One region of the Draconibacterium halophilum genome, then DNA from elsewhere that is predicted to be linked to it. Evidence: riboswitches for the same ligand, from Rfam matches in the RefSeq annotation. Region 1 holds a riboswitch; the other holds the start of a gene.
The links. Region 1 has a riboswitch for S-adenosylmethionine ahead of G0Q07_RS01435 (hypothetical protein). Riboswitches for the same ligand answer to the same signal wherever they lie in the genome.
Positions count from the first base shown of each region.

Region 2: another riboswitch for S-adenosylmethionine. It lies ahead of G0Q07_RS00095 (homocysteine biosynthesis protein); the one in region 1 lies ahead of G0Q07_RS01435 (hypothetical protein).

Region 1 covers NZ_CP048409.1:386,860-395,411, forward strand. Annotated here, with positions in the region: gene G0Q07_RS01410 (YDG/SRA domain-containing protein) at 1-136, opposite strand, end outside; gene G0Q07_RS01415 (DUF2075 domain-containing protein) at 150-2,129, opposite strand; gene G0Q07_RS01420 (hypothetical protein) at 2,371-2,625, opposite strand; gene G0Q07_RS01425 (N-formylglutamate amidohydrolase) at 2,788-3,318, opposite strand; gene G0Q07_RS20960 (N-formylglutamate amidohydrolase) at 3,323-3,538, opposite strand; gene G0Q07_RS01435 (hypothetical protein) at 3,761-4,141, opposite strand; SAM-I-IV-variant riboswitch at 4,200-4,326, opposite strand; gene G0Q07_RS01440 (sensor histidine kinase) at 4,403-5,020, opposite strand; gene G0Q07_RS01445 (hypothetical protein) at 5,029-5,742, opposite strand; gene G0Q07_RS01450 (metallophosphoesterase) at 6,043-7,155, shown strand; gene G0Q07_RS01455 (EcsC family protein) at 7,465-8,187, shown strand; gene G0Q07_RS01460 (hypothetical protein) at 8,460-8,552, opposite strand, start outside.
Region 2 covers NZ_CP048409.1:24,573-33,124, forward strand. Annotated here, with positions in the region: gene G0Q07_RS00085 (glycoside hydrolase family 3 N-terminal domain-containing protein) at 1-1,247, shown strand, start outside; gene G0Q07_RS00090 (Tll0287-like domain-containing protein) at 1,346-1,903, opposite strand; SAM riboswitch class I at 2,195-2,305, shown strand; gene G0Q07_RS00095 (homocysteine biosynthesis protein) at 2,513-3,676, shown strand; gene G0Q07_RS00100 (NIL domain-containing protein) at 3,669-4,079, shown strand; gene G0Q07_RS00105 (UPF0280 family protein) at 4,169-4,921, shown strand; gene G0Q07_RS00110 (endonuclease domain-containing protein) at 5,017-5,394, shown strand; gene metH (methionine synthase) at 5,464-8,552, shown strand, end outside.

The DNA of each region.
Region 1 (8,552 bases):
AAGCTCCTTCATTACCATTCCCATCAATCCCATGAACGGTATAACGATGTAAATCTGCTTCAATTAATTCCTTTCTTGACGCAAAGCATTGTTCTTCTCTTATTCCAACTGGTGTTCCAAAAAAAATATCAGCCATTCTACAAAAGTTATTATTCAATAATTTCAATACCTATCGAACTCAGATACTCAAAAGTATTATCATAAAACTCGGGAAGCCTTGTGTGGTCCTTCACATCGCCTTCGGGTACAACAATCACCATTCCTTGACGAGCTCGTGTAAGTAAGACTCGATAAGCATTTTTTAAATACAACTTCCGATCGACTTTTTTAATATTTTGCCATTTGCTGCCTTTAAAAGATTTGTAATCCCACCCTTCTTCTGTATACCGGAAATCTCCGTCCCAAGCCACGCAAGCCCAATCTAATTCGAGACCTTGAACGTGAAATTCTGTTGCAACATCTTCCAAATAATAGGAAGATCTAACATCTGCTTTTTCATCTAAAAACCAATGGACCGGATCAATTGGCGATTTTACATCGATACAATATGGTTTTAAGCGTTGAGCTTGAGATGAAACTACAATTCCATATCGTTCTGAACCTCGTGCTTTATTGCGCAACCATTGCTTTGCTTTTTTGAAGTTCCGCGTTAGTACAATCGGATATTTTTTATTTATCTCTGATAAAGTTGATTGGGCACCAATTTTATCTAAGTCCAAAACTTGTTTTACCAACAACGAAACATTCTCAGCTCGAAAAGATCGCATAGAAACAGCAAGATGTAGTGAACCTGAATGTGTTACGTTTTTTCTATTTTTTATCTTTTGAAGAATTTGCTCAGTGTTGTACTCGCTATCCGTCAACTTAGTCGACATGTAAATATTCCAATCACGAAAAGAACGCTCAAGTGCTTCAACCCATTCGGATATACCAGCCTCTCCGGTGTTTATTTCTTGTCCTCCACCCACCAAACAAACTACCACTGCCCAATCAGGATGTCTATCAAGACAAGAAATAAGGAATTCAGGTTCAGACTTATTAAAATCTGGAACACCTTTCTTTTGTCGCATAAAGTTGGTGGTTTGTTCTAAAGTCCAAGCGCGTTGTGCTTCATCAAATAATGTAACATGTTCTATTGGTGGATTGCTATCACGTAGTCCCTCATCTCTGAAATGATGCACATTTTGAATAAAAGCCTGTACTTCGCTTTGGGCCACTTTCTTTGTAAGCTTCTCGCCGTTAGCCTTAGCTCTCTTCACTTTATCACGTGCTAATGCTTCTTGAAGTATTTTTACCAATGGGCCATTCCCAGATAGAAAAACACTGTAAAGTTCACTGTCTTTATCGAAATGTGTTGTTGCAATATTAAGTCCTACCAAAGTCTTTCCAGCACCAGGTACTCCTGTTACAAAACAAATTGCCTTTTCTGAGTTATCTCTAGACTTTTTAATAATTGCTGCCACTTCATCCGAAGTTTGACTCAAATTAATTGCGCTAGCGTCACTCCTCGAAATATCTTTAACTGAATGGTTAGCATAAAGCGAAGTTGCTGCCTCAATTATTGTTGGTGTTGGTTGATATCGCCCCTGCTCCCAATCCTCCAAAATAAATTGTTCTTGTCCATCATGAAACTGTAATGCATGAGCGATGATACTCTTAAAGCTTTCAGTGTTTGATTTTACGGGGTCAAAAAGGTTGTCGGCTTGTTGCGATGTGGTTAAAAGAAAGTCCGACTGCTTAGCTTTGGTAGCGAGTAAAATTGGAACAATAACTTTATCATGGCTTGTCTCGTGAAAGTTTTTTAAATCCAAAGCATAATCCCAAACTTGATCGATAGCATATGAAGGATATTCTTTTTCCCCAACTTTAAATTCCACAACAAAAAGAATCGACTTGATAATCAGAAGCACATCAATTCGTTTACCCATTCTTGGGATAGCGTACTCAAAATAAATTGAGCCGGAATGCTCTACTAATAATTCTTGTAGATATTCAATTTGAAATTTCCATGCATCTTTTTGGGTCTGCTCTGTAGCAAACTCGTTGTTATTTGCTAACTCTCCCAATATATGGGTATAGGACTTAATCAAAAACGATGTGATGGAATCTGAGTAATATGCTCGGTTCATTAGATTATGTTGAATTTTCAACTATAAAACTAATAGAATTTTCGTTAAAAAGCTTAGCTTTCAACTGTAAGAAAAACAAACAAACCCACATAGCGGCGACAAACAAATATTAATTTGTTCTTCGGATTCGGAGATGTTATAAGTGTTGAACACTTCTGTTCTTACACCACATATCAGACAAGTTGTTGGTTGATCTGAAATAAGGAATGTTTCAAGAGCAGAAAAAATTGAAGGATTATATTCACTCATTTTCTTCTTTTAACAAAATCAATTCACACCAATCATGATCAAGTTTTGGATTATAATCAGGAAACTGAGGTTTTATTAATCCAAAATCATGAGGCACGAAATATAAATCATCAATAAGCTGACATCTAAACCACTTTTCAAATTCTTGAAGTGATAAATTCTTTGGATTATCTATTTCTGCTTCTTCATAAAGCTTATAATTCGCCGCGTCTCGATACAAATATTCAATGATTATTCTATGTTTCATTGCGTGCAAAACAACAAAATAGCTTTATTCTCGTCAACGGACTATAAGTAACATCTACCTGATGCCGGCGGCATCAAATGTATCTAGAAAAAAGATTGGTGGAAAACATTCGACTCCAACAGGAGTCGCACCTTTTTTCCCAACTATGCTTTCTATACACATTTAAATCCGCTGGATTTGTCGCATTGTTTTTAAAAATTCCTGTACCAATATTTGCACCGGTTTAAAGTCGCTGCTTTTTTCGTGGGTGCCGGGTTTCAGGTAAAGACGGCGGACAACTTCCAGCATCAGCGATTGTACCCTGTTGTTTTTGTTGTACCAGCGCATGGGCACCAGTGTTCCGGCATAGGGGCGGTTAATTTCAACCGTAAATCCCCGTTCAACAAAAAACTGCTCGGCAAGGCTTGCCAGTTCGGGCGATGTATGAAAAGGATCGGTTCCCAGGTTAAAATCGGGGCGCGGGGTGCTTTGGTGCAAATCACGTTGCAGCGGCTTATCGGGGAATGAATGACAGTCGATAAGCAAAGCACCGTTATATTGGGCAAGTTGTTTTTCAACAGCCTCCGTTAATCGTTGGTGGTGTGCGTTGTAATACGTTTCCACTACCTGTTTGTGTAAAGCGGCACTCACCCGCCGCATTGGATTTCCCGCATCCGTTTTTTCATACAGCACACCCATTCCGTATTTCGCCATGGGTTCAAGCGAGTCGTCGGTAAAAACGTTCCACATCGCAAAACACCCGCGAGAAGGGTGCGATTATCGCCTCATCCCGTTTGTTGGCAAACAGCTCGTCGGTGTACCAGTCGGTGAGTTTTAGTATTTCTTCCTGTAAAGCTTCACTGCTTAATAAAAAGCCGGTGTAATCAGGGATTTGCGTTGAGGCGTGGGGAATGTGGAGAATAAGTTGTTTCATTTTAATGTATTGAATTGTTAAAGATCGCTTCTCCCGATTCGTTTTACTCATCGGGATCGCGATGACGTTGGGATAAAGTTTACGGCAGCGAACCGTGTAGTTTTTTCCAGGGAACATGATTCTCGTGGTCCGCTGCCCGACACACAAAGAATGTAAGTCATTGCGAGCGTAGCGAAGCAATCTCTCAAATGCCCCTCGTTAAAAACAAGAGGAAAAAGAGAGTTAATTATAGTAACCCTGATTGAGTGTTTCGACCAGTCCTTTAGGAATCCAGCAAATTCTTTTCTGGGTGTCCCCGTATTTTTCACACAATTCCAAACCGATAATATTACCGCTCGGAAACTTTACCAAAATGACAAAATTTTGTCCTTCTCCCAGTTCGACGTTCTTTGGGAAAATACCGGCTGGTGTTTTAATAAAATACGGTAACCTGGCGTCCTCCAACTGAAAAAATTCTTCCAGAGTTACTTCATCCACCTTATCAGCAAAAATGCTAAAGGTTGTGTGTCCGCAATTTTCACCATGATAAAATTTAAATCTCGTCACTTTTAATTGTAGAAAGCGCTCAACAAAATTGGGCCAGTTCTTTGAATGAATTTTCATAAAGCACAAATTTTAAATGGTTAATATTTGTGCATCACGTGTAATCGGCTTATGTCTGAATTGTAATTGTTTTTGACAGACTGTCCGCATACCAGTGTTATGGCATTTCTGCTCTAACACTAAACCACCGTGGCTTTACTTGCTCGGTTGGTATCCCGATAAAATCGGGATTCATGATGCATTACAAATATGTTCAATAAAATTGAAAGAAACAAACCATTATACAAGGCAAATGATAGTGAAGAAAGCGGAGAATGATTTTTATATGGCCTGCCGGAATTCCAAAATTGCTGTTGTGCCTTTTCCCGGTTCGCTTTCGAAACGGAGCGTTCCCTTATGAAAACCAACAAACTCGTTGCACAACACAAGCCCCAGGCCGGAGCCCGCTTCGCCATGGGTTCCCTGTTTAGATTCTCCCTGTTTAAAGCGATGAAGCGATTTTAGTGTTTTCTCGTCCATCCCCCGGCCGGTATCGGTAATTTGTAATTGTATTTTATCGTTGGTTTTTGTTGTACGAATGGAGATGCGGCCCTTTTCGGGTGTAAATTTAATGGCATTGGAAACCAGGTTGCGCAAAATGGTTTGCAGCATGTTTTTATTGCCGTCCAGAAAAATACCCTGCCCCTGGTTAAATTCCATCTCAATAGATTTTACGGTGGCCGAGCTTTTAAAGAAACTCAGGTTTTCTGAAATTAGCTGGTTAAGGTTTAAAACCTCTGTTTCAAAGTTGCTGCGGTTTTTTGATTTCGATGCCCAATCAAGCAGGTTTAACAAGAGGTGATAGGTAGACTGACTAAGCGTGTTAATCGTACTCATAAAACTTTTTCGATCAGTTTCGGTCAGTTCGGGTTCGTTTTCCAGCAAGTCTAAAACGGTCATAATGTTTCCTACCGGCCCCTTAAATCGTGTGCAATAATGGAGAAAAACCGGTCTCTCGACTTTAACTGGCTCCTCAGGTCGTTGGAAAGCTGCATATTGGCAGCCGTTAAAAAGCCAAAGGTGAGGGCAATCATTACAAATCCCGATATAATATGTAATACAATTCCGGAGGTGCTTAGCTCGGATGTATTAATCGATATATTTTGCATTACCGCTACCAGGTTAATCATCAGCAACAAAAAGAAGATAAAAAAAGAAAAGGCATTGATACGGAAAATTTGTTTCAGAAAATTTTGTTCGGGCGAAAGATTAAACATCTCGACGATAGCGATAACACAGTAAACAGAAAGAAATAAAACGTGGATTGCCAACTGCAACTGAAAAGAATGAAACACAAAAAAGAATACCAGCGACTGTAAAAAATCGGCTAGCGGAAAACCAATAATTATGGGATAGTGAATTTTGCGTTGTTTAAATTTCCATATCCCGGCGAGGTACAAATACAATCCCACAGAAACCATAAGCCCCGGTGCAACCATCGACAAATATTCGTTGTGCGATGGAAATAAGCGAAACAACAGGCCAAAACCGATTACAAGGCTACCGGAAGCCCAAAACCCTATTCCGTGGCCGGTTGTAGATTTGCGTAACAACAACATATATAACCCCATTATTAAACTTATTCCTGAATTTATAATGGTGAGAATTTGAATGGTACTCAACTGCATGGTTTAAAATTCGAATTGTTTGATTTAGATTGGTGACTGTATGCCAAAATTAGCAATGTCAGTGCAATTTACAAGTTTAAATGACAACGTGCTGACAGACGTGTAACGAAGAATTATCCGGGATTATTCAATTTGATGGATATTAGGTGTAATGTTCGTTAATCCAGTGCGTTATGGCAATTAACGTGGCTTATGATAAATAATGCGGGTTAACTTCTTTTTTACACCTGAGTTTAAAGTACAAAAGCAGGAAATTTATATCTTGAGCCGCAATAAATTTACAGAACACATACCATGTTTCATTTTTATATTACCCTTGCCTATATTCTTCCAAACATTTATGTTTTCTTCCGCATAAAAACCCTGTTTGTCTCCAAAAAATACCACCGCTTATACATTGCGATTTATTTGCTGCTGGCATTGATTTTCCCGGTATCCCAGAATTTTTTAAGGCATAATACCGATTTTATTTCGCAATTCTTTACAACCGTTTCGGGCTATCTATTGCCCTTTTTCCTGTACCTGTTTTTGTCGGTACTTGTTTTCGATTTATTTTTACTGACAAACCTGATTTTTAAAATCGTTTCGGTCGAACATCGAAAAAGTTTTTCATTTCGGCGGGCGGCATTTTCGTCCCTACTGCTTATATCGGCGGCAACCGTAATTGGTGGCGTTATCAATTTAAATACCATACGGGTTTCAAAATACAACATTGTTGTTCCGAAAAAGAACACGACTATGGAGAACCTGCGGGTGGCTTTTGTTGCTGATTTTCATATTCAGCAAAAAACCAGGCTGCGTTTTGTCCGGCAATTTGTTCGCAAGGTAAATGCCTTACAACCCGATCTAATTCTTTATGGCGGCGACATTGTTGAAGGGCGGGGCGAAAGTGCAACTTCCGTGGAAATTGAATCGGCATTAAAAAGTATTCAAACTAAATACGGGGCATTCGGAGTGCTTGGAAATCATGAATTTTATGCCGACCAGAACGATGGGCGTTTTTTCGAACAGGCAGGAATAATCTTGCTTAACGATTCAATTGTCAGAATAAACGATTCGTTTTACCTGGCAGGACGCTACGATGAGCATTTTAGAAACCGTAAAACGGTGCACGAAGTTTTGGGAAATAATCCGGCTGATTTGCCCCTGATTCTTTTGGATCATCGCCCCACACAATTGCAGGAAGTTAGCCAAACAATGGTTGACGCGCAATTTTCGGGACATACGCATAACGGGCAACTTTTTCCCCTTAATTATATTATTCGCCAGATGTACGAACTAAGCTGGGGATACCGGAAAACAGGGGATACCCATTTTTTTGTGACCAGCGGCTTGCGTTTGTGGGGGCCACCGGTTAAAACCGCCGGGAAATCGGAAATAATGCTGGTGGATTTTACGTTTGAATAAAAGGCTGTTCAAAAGCATTTTCTATACACATGCGATGCCGCTGGCATCGGGAATGCATCGAATTATTTCCTCTAAATCCATCGGATTTGAATGTTTATAGAAAAGAATGTCGGGAAAGAATTGGTACGACTCCTTCCGGAGTCGAATGTTCTGTGTTCATTAATGTTTCTATAAACATGTGATGCCGCTGGCATAAAAGGAAAAAGGCATTGCTTGTGTAGTCCGCCAGCTTCAGATTATGTTTCTGGTCGCTTAATAAAACAAAGGTATAGATCATTAACTTTGCACAAAAACAGGTTCCACTTTGCAATGGATGATTATCAGAAACAAATTCGTACGGAATTATCGGTTTGGCAAAAACAAATGCTTCAAAGGCCATCTGTTATCAACTGGCTGTCGAAAAAAGTACAGGTAAAAATCAATACATGGATACCTGAAAAAATACATCGGGCAATTACAGTCACCATCAAACAAATGATACGCGGGGTTTTGTTCGGTGCCAACTATACCACCGCCAAACCGCTGTCGGGCGTGTCGTTGCAGGCACGTGAGGCTGCCATTCAGAAACGGATCAAATTTTACCAAACCACTGCTGCTGTTGAAGGGGGAATAACCGGTGCAGGCGGTATATTACTGGGATTTGCCGACTTTCCGGTTTTAATTGGCCTTAAACTGAAATTGCTGTTTGATATCTCGTCGATGTATGGTTTTAACGTAAAAGATTATAAGGAAAGGGTGTACATCCTGCATATTTTTGAACTGGCATTCTCAAGTCATGTGCACAGGCGGAAAATATACCTCGAAATGATTGACTGGGAAAAGAAGAGTAAAGACCTTCCTGAAGATATCCATCAGTTTGACTGGCGAAATTTTCAGCAGGAATATCGCGACTACATTGATCTGGCAAAGATGGCCCAGTTGATACCCTTCGTAGGTGCACCTGTTGGATACCTGGTTAACTCCCGCCTGATTGACAAATTGGGAAAAACGGCTATGAATGCTTACCGCATGAGAGCATTGGCAAATCAGTAAGAGCAGAGAGAGGAAGACGGAAATTTGAAGCACGAAGAGGGAAAAAATGAGCGGAGAGAGAAAGTGATCAGAAGCAGTTTTTCAGTGAAAGAAAATGTTACCGGTGTCAAGTCAACTATGAGCTGTAAAGGCCAAAAATTTTAGCATAGCCTTAGCTACATTACAATTTTTGAACGAATAGAAAACGGAAAAGAATAAGCTTATATGCGGCATTTCATGGTTTATGTGGCATAATACTATGCAAGCTTTAACCTTTCCAAACTTCCCGGCTTTTACATTCTAATGGGTCTCAACTGACTTCTGTTTAAGTAAAAAGTAAGAAACAACGCAGCCAGCGGAACCAGCATGTGAGGCAATCGGTAAAC
Region 2 (8,552 bases), 360 kb from region 1:
CCGAAGCAATGATTGACGAGTATGTTGGCAATATTCTGCGTGTAAAACTAAAAATGGGCTTGTTCGAGAAACCTTACAACAACCACGTTTCAACAGATACGATTTTGGCACCTTCACACCTCGAAGTATCGCGCGAAGCGGCACGAAAGAGTATGGTTTTGCTGAAAAACAATAATAACACTTTGCCCATCTCAAAAAATATTCGCTCCCTGGCAGTAATTGGCCCACTTGCCGATGCAGCCCGCGATCAGTTGGGAACATGGATCTTTGATGGACAAGGCGAAGACTCGACAACTCCAAAAGAAACTTTCGGAGAGATTCTTGGAAGTAAAATGAACTATGTTCCCGGATTGGAATACAGTCGCGATAAATCGACAAAAGGATTTTCAGCAGCCATTGCTGCAGCAAGAAATTCTGACGCTATTTTATTCTTTGCCGGCGAAGAGTCAATTCTTTCGGGTGAAGCAAATGCACGCGGAATTATTGATTTGCCGGGTATTCAAACAGAACTGATTACAGAACTCAAAAAGACGGGGAAACCACTTATTTTGGTTGTGATGGCCGGAAGACCACTGGGAATTGGTGCCGAGATGGAAATGGCTGATGCGGTTCTTTATGCCTGGCATCCGGGAACAATGGCCGGACCGGCAGTGGCAGATTTAATCTTTGGCGACTTCTCGCCTTCAGGTAAATTACCCGTAACTTTTGTTAAAGGTGCCGGACAAATTCCATTCTATTACTACCGTAAAAACACAGGCCGCCCTGCAACCGAAGATGATGTTACCTATATCGATGATATTCCTCGCGATTCAAAACAACTTTCGCTCGGGTTTAAATCCATGCACATCGATTATGGAGTTACTCCTCTCCTGCCGTTTGGATATGGCTTGAGTTACACCGATTTTGAGTACGGCAATCTAAAACTGTCTTCTGATGAAATGTCAACAGATGGAACGATCACGGTTTCGGCCGACATTAAAAATATTGGGCATTACGAAGCCGAAGAAATTGTACAGCTATATATACGAGACCAAGTGGGAAGTATTACCCGACCTATTAAAGAATTAAAAGGTTTTGAAAAAATCAATCTAAAACCGGGAGATGTAAAAACAGTGAGCTTCGAGTTGAAAGCAGAAGATCTGCAATTTTTTAACGGCGACGATTTCGTAATTGAACCGGGAGATTTTGATGTTTGGGTCGGTCCGAATTCGGATGAAGGATTGCACCATACTTTTAGTTTACAATAAGTTCATTTAACGCGAATAGCAGACCTGAGGAAACATCAGGCTGACATTCAGGAACAGGCATTTCCATTTGCGAAATGCCTGTTGTCGTTTATAACTATTTACATTTCACGTTCAAACTCAACCTTCCACAACCCCCTAAAATCATTTAAGTGGTAACCCGTTGCCAAATCAGCCGGATACAACTCTTCAAGTTTTTCTTTGGTTGCGGCGTTTATATCTGTTGTATTCCCATGGCACTTTAAACAAGCCGGCATACCAATTCTTATTGGCTTATAATACACCAGTTCGTTACCACTTTGTATTACAGTGTCAGCCAGCTGTTCTTCCGTAAAAAGTTTCCACATCTTTTTTTCCTGTTTTGTATCCAGGGCATTTTGCGGATTACGGTTTTTAGCAGAAACTCTTGAAATATTACAATTAAATTCTTTGTTCAAACTGTCGACAATTGAACTGGCTTCCAGGTTACAAAACTCAACAGCATATTCTGGTCCGCCGGTTTGAATGGCTTGTCCAACGTTACTTAAAAGCACAGTTTGTACATTCGCAGTAATTTCCTTTCCGCTTTTTTGATACTTTTTATACGTCTCAATATCCATCTTTGTGGAACAGGCAAAACAAAATAGCATCAGTAAAATTGGTAAGAATTTGTTTTTCATAGCTTACATTTATTAAGTTAATGGTTTAAAAAGTCTTTAATTCGTTAACTGCAAGTTCTACTTGATACCAATTTTAATTCCAAATGAACTTTACAAATTTTTAGAGATTTTGGATTTAGACAAGTTAATAAAATTTTGGCATAGCCTAAGTTCTGGCAAAATTTTTTAGCGAAGTATAAATTCAAAAGAATAATAATTTTAAGCTTATTTGGTGTTAATATTGGTATTGTTTGTCAAATCACAAAATCAACTATATTTGCGGTATCAAATATTCTTTTGATTAAGAGTGTTTGCTTATACAGAAGAGTGGAGAGATCGGGCTCTGCGAAACTCTGGCAACCTTGTCAGCCAAATGGCGGATGAAAAGGTGCCAATACCCGGCCGGAAACGGAATTATAATTTAAACACTATCGATGAAGAAACTGCACTACAAATTATTTTTTACAAGCTATCTGCACGGGGCAAATATGTGTATGCGCCAGCGGTTTTAGCCGCATATAAAATAAGCAGAGTAAAAAATATCAGTAAAAACTTTTAAATGAAGATAGTTGCCGAGTTTGAAGCTACATGCTTCGGTCTTCCGGCTACGAACTTCCGACTTTTTTAAATATGTCGAAAACAAAATCGTACGAAGAAATTAACCAAAAACTGAAGGCTGGAAAAGCAGTAGTTTTAACTGCCGAAGAAGTTGCTGAAATGGCGAAAGAAATGTCGCCCGAAGAAATAGTTGAAAAAGTAGATGTAGTAACCACAGCAACCTTTGGCGCCATGTGCTCGTCGGGGGCAATTATAAATTTTGGGCACGCCGACCCGCCAATCCGAATGGAAAAGATTCGCCTGAACGGTGTTCCGTGTTATGAAGGACTTGCCGCAGTAGATTCATACATTGGTGCTACTGCCTGTGATCCTGACAATCCGGAATACGGCGGAGCACACGTTATTCAGGATCTGCTGGAAGGAAAAGATGTGGTTTTGGAAGCCTGGGGAAAAGGCACCGATTGTTATCCGCGGAAGCACATAAAAACCAAAATCAATATTAACACCATAAACGAGTTTACGCTTTTTAATCCGCGAAATGCGTATCAGAATTATAATGTTGCTGTGAATACCACTTCCACTATAAAATATACGTACATGGGCAGTTTGCTTCCTAATTTGCGTAATGCCACCTACTCCACTTCGGGCGAATTAAGTCCGCTGTTGAACGATCCTGAGTTTAAAACAATCGGGCTGGGTACACGCATATTTTTAGGAGGTACACAAGGATTTGTGGTTTGGCCGGGAACACAGTTTCATACAACAAAACCCAAAAACGAGCTGGGAATTCCGGTTACCAATGCAGCTACTATAGCTGTTATGGGAAACCTGAAAGAAATGTCGGCCGATTATATTCAGGCTGCATCGTACGAAAAATATGGTGTGAGTATGTTTGTGGGAATTGGAATTCCTATCCCGGTATTGAATGCTGATATTGCCAAACGCGTTTCGATTAACAACAGCCAGATTGAAACTTCGGTGCTTGATTACGGAACGGTTGGAACACCCAAGTTGGGTCAGGTTACTTACGAAGAATTACAGTCGGGAACGATAAAAGTAAAAGGCAAAAAGATTCGAACAGCGCCGGTAGCAAGCTTAAAGAAAGCTCGCAAAATTGCCGATGAACTAAAAGAGTGGTTAAAAAACGGTAATTTCGAAGTAACCAAACCCGTGCAAATGTTCCCTTCAAATACATCGTTAAACGGACTAAAAGAAACGGAGGTTGACAATGATTAAAAAAAGATACATACTGAATTTCCCTCCGCAAAGCGGCGACAAAGCGTTTACCTATCACCTGGTGAAAGAATACGATATCCGGATAAATATTCTGAAAGCAGAAGTCTATCCGGGAAAACGCGGTAGTCTTTTACTTGAACTGCAAGGCAAAAAAGAAAACATTGAAAAAGGCGTTGAATACATTAAAAGCCACAAAATTACCTGCGAATCACTCGACAAACGCATTCGCTGGAAAGAAGAAAAATGTATCGACTGCGGAAACTGCACCGCCGTATGTTTTGCCGGAGCCTTGAATATGAACAAGGAATCGTGGGAACTGGAATTTGACAAAAGCAAGTGTGTGGTTTGCGAATTGTGTATTCCGGCTTGCCCGCTAAATTTGTTTGAAATTGATTTTAGATGAGTTTACTCGTAAACCGTCATTCCGAACTTGATTCGGAATCTCATCGTAAAAATGCTGAATCAAGTTTAGCATGACGTAATTAGAAAAATATGAAACTTTTTGAAGAACGTACATACCGCAGCCAGTTTAACAACGAACGTTTTACAGGTTTTGAAGTAAAACATCAGGAAACTGATCTCTGGATTGGAGTTGATCCGGCTTCATACAAAGAAGAGATGAAGGAAGTGGCTTTGGCAAAAATGAAAACGCTGCGCCAAATTTTCGATGATTATATCGAAAAAGAACCGTTTTTCAGGAAAAGCCTGAAACCATTTCAGCCGTCTGATTTTGCTCCGGAAGAAGCAAAAGCAATGGCGCTGGCTGCCGAAAAAGCGGGAATTGGCCCGATGTCGGCAGTGGCAGGTTTGTTTGCCCGCGAAATTGGAGAAGAAATTTGTAAAAACTTTTCGGTGAAGGAACTGTTAGTTGAAAACGGCGGCGACATCTTTGTGCTTTTACAGGATGAATTGATTTTATCGGTTTTTGCAGGCGAATCCATTCTATCCGAGCGTATCGGGCTGGTAATTCCAGCAGGGAGTAGTACCTTTGGTATTTGTACTTCGGCCGGAACCGTTGGCCCATCGCTGAGTTATGGAAAAGCGGATGCAGTTGTGGTGGTTTGTGAAGACATTCTTATGGCAGATGCGTTGGCGACAGCCCTGGGAAATAAGGTGAAAACACCTGACCATGTTGAGAAAGTGATTAAACAGGCAGAAAATTTTAACGAGATACAATCGTTGCTCATTATTTGCGAAGACAAGATCGGAATTAAGGGAGACAACGAAATTCGAATATTGAAGTAAATGAAACAAACGATAAATTAAATAAGATGCTTGACCTACTTATTCAGTTCCCCCTTTGAAGGGGCCAGGGGGATGAACTTATTAATTTTAAAACCATGTCCGAAGATTTTTCAAATAATAATTACAATAAAAATCTAAAAGAATATGCCAGAAAACTTAGAAGTAATTCAACACTGGCAGAAGTCATTTTATGGGACGAAGTTTTAAAACAAAAACAACTAAAAGGATATGCGTTTTTAAGGCAAAGACCAATAGGAAATTATATTGTAGATTTTTTCTGTAAAGAGTTGAAAATGATTATAGAACTGGACGGAACAATTCATCGGTTTCAGAAAAGTAAGGATAAAAAGAGAGAAGAGGATTTACAAGCAATGGGATATAATATTATACGGTTTCATAATGAGGAAATTCTAAAAAATATTCGCAATGTGAAGATATCTTTGGAACTTTACATAGAGGATATAAAAGCGTAAAATCACCCCTTAATCCCCTCAAGGGGAGATCAGAAGAAACAAAGGTTGGTAATAAGAAAAAGAAACAGAATGAACGAAAAGAAAAATATACGGGAAGAACTCAAGAACAGAGTATTGGTATTGGATGGAGCAATGGGTTCTCTGATTCAGGAATATAAACTTGACGAGGCAGATTACAGGGGCGAACTTTTAAAGGATCATCCCAGCGATCAGAAAGGGAACAACGATATGTTGTCGCTAACCCGCCCTGATGTAATATCAGAAATACATGAAGCTTATTTGGAAGCCGGTGCCGATATCATTTGTACCAACACCTTTAACGCAACCAGCATTTCGCAGGCCGATTATAACACAGAAGGCTATGTTTATAAAATGAATAAGGCTTCGGCAGAAATCGCACGAAAACTGGCTGATAAATACACAGAAGATAACCCGGATAAACCACGATACGTGGCCGGATCGATTGGTCCTACCAACAAAACATTGTCGCTCTCCCCCGATGTAAACGATCCCGGATATCGTGCTATTAGCTTCGACGAGGTGAAAATAGCTTATCGCGAAGAGGTGGAAGCATTAATTGATGGTGGTATTGATCTGATACTCATCGAAACGATTTTCGATACATTAAACAGCAAAGCAGCCATTTTTGCCATTGAAGAAGTTCTTGATGAAAAAGGAATAAGCATTCCGCTGATGGTTTCGGGAACAATAACCGATGCCAGCGGCCGCACACTTTCCGGACAAACATTGGAAGCTTTTCTAAACTCCGTTTCACATATCGATTTGTTGAGTATCGGACTGAACTGTTCGTTGGGAGCAACCGATCTTCAGCCATACATTAAAGAGCTGGCGGGTAAAGCACCGTTTCACATTAGTGCACACCCCAATGCCGGATTACCCAACCAGTTTGGGGAGTACGACGAAACGCCCGAAATTATGGCCGGACACATTAAACAGTACCTCGACAATAACTATGTAAATATTATTGGTGGTTGTTGCGGTACTACACCTGCCCATATTAAAGCTTTTGCTGATATGGCAGCCAAAGCCAATCCGCATCACCTTGCCCAACCTAGCAGCTATACTAAACTCAGTGGGATGGAGCCGGTTACCATTACCGAGAACACCAATTTTCTAAATATTGGCGAACGTTGTAACGTGGCCGGATCACGCAAATTTGCACGTCTCATCAGCGAAGAAAAATACGAGGAAGCGCTGACCATCGCACGTCACCAGGTTGAAAACGGTGCACAGGTAATCGATGTAAACATGGACGATGCCATGCTCGATGCCGAAAAGGAAATGACTACTTTCCTGAACCTGATTATGGCAGAACCCGACATTGCCAAGCTGCCTATCATGATCGACTCATCAAAGTGGTACGTGATTGAGGCCGGGTTAAAATGTCTGCAGGGAAAAGCCATTGTAAACTCCATCAGCTTAAAAGAGGGCGAAGAAGTTTTTATCGAGCAGGCACAAAAAATTAAACGTTACGGTGCGGCCGTAGTCGTGATGGCTTTTGATGAAAAGGGCCAGGCCGACAACACCGAACGCCGCAAAGAAATATGCAGCCGGGCCTATAAAATTCTTACCGAAAAAGTTGGATTGCCTGCACAAGATATTATTTTCGATCCGAATGTGCTGACGATCGGTACCGGAATTGAAGAGCATAACAATTACGCCGTTTCGTTCATCGAATCGGTAAAATGGATAAAAGAGAATCTGCCCCTGGCAAAAGTTAGCGCCGGTGTAAGTAATGTCTCGTTTGCTTTCCGCGGAAACAATGTGGTGCGCGAAGCTATGCATTCGGTGTTCTTGTTTCACGCCATTAGAGCCGGTCTGGATATGGGAATTGTAAACCCGGGAATGTTGCAGATTTACGATGAAATTCCAAAAGACTTTCTTGAAAGAATAGAAGACCTGGTATTAAACCGCCGACCGGATGCCACAGAAAGGCTGCTTGAGTTTGCTGAAAATCTGCAGTCGACTTCGAAGAAAGAAGTAAAAAAAGATGAATGGCGCGAACTGCCTCTTGAGAAACGAATTGCACACGCTTTGGTTAAAGGATTTCCTGAATTTGTTGACGAAGACATGGCCGAAGCTATTAAAAAATATTCGCCGGCACTAAATATCATTGAAGGTCCGTTGATGGACGGAATGAATGTGGTTGGCGAGTTATTTGGATCAGGAAAAATGTTCCTGCCACAGGTGATCAAATCGGCGCGGGTAATGAAAAAAGCGGTGGCTTATTTGCTGCCATATATTGAAGCTGACAAGGCCAAATTTAAAAACAGCACTGCGCAGAAAAAGGTATTGATGGCCACCGTAAAAGGCGACGTGCATGACATTGGTAAAAACATTGTTGGCGTGGTACTGGCTTGTAACAACTTCGAAATTATCGATTTGGGTGTTATGGTTCCAACCGAAAAAATTCTCGAAGAAGCCATTAAAAACGAGGTGGATGTAATCGGGCTGAGCGGACTTATTACTCCTTCGCTGGAAATCATGGTCGATGTTGCCAAAGAAATGGAACGCCGCAAGATGAATATCCCGGTGATGATTGGCGGTGCAACCACTTCAAAAATTCATACCGCTGTTAAAATTGCGCCTGAATATTCGGCTCCTGTAGTTCATGTAAAAGATGCCTCGTTGGCCGTAAATGTTGTTTCGAATCTGGTATCTAAGAACGAGACGTTCATTAAAAATCTTGATGCTGAGTACGCCCAGATTCGGGAATTCCAGGGAAAACGGAAATCGAAAGAATACCTTAGCCTTGCTGAAGCGCGTAAAAATAAATTCCCAATCGACTGGAACAACACACCAATCTACAAACCAAATTTTACGGGTGTAAAACATTTGATCGACTTCCCGCTTGAAGAACTCCGGAAGTATATCGATTGGACATTTTTCTTCATCACCTGGGGATTAAAAGGGCATTACCCGCAAATTCTGGCCGATGAGAAACAGGGTGAAGAAGCCAAAAATCTATTTAAAGAAGGGAATGAATTCCTGGATGAAATTATAAAGAAAAAAATGCTGCAGGCCAATGCTGCGTTTGGAATATGGCCGGCTCAATCGGATGGCGATGATGTTGTTCTTTACGAAGATGAATCGTGCCAGAAAGAAATCGGGCGATTCTATCACCTTCGTCAGCAGGA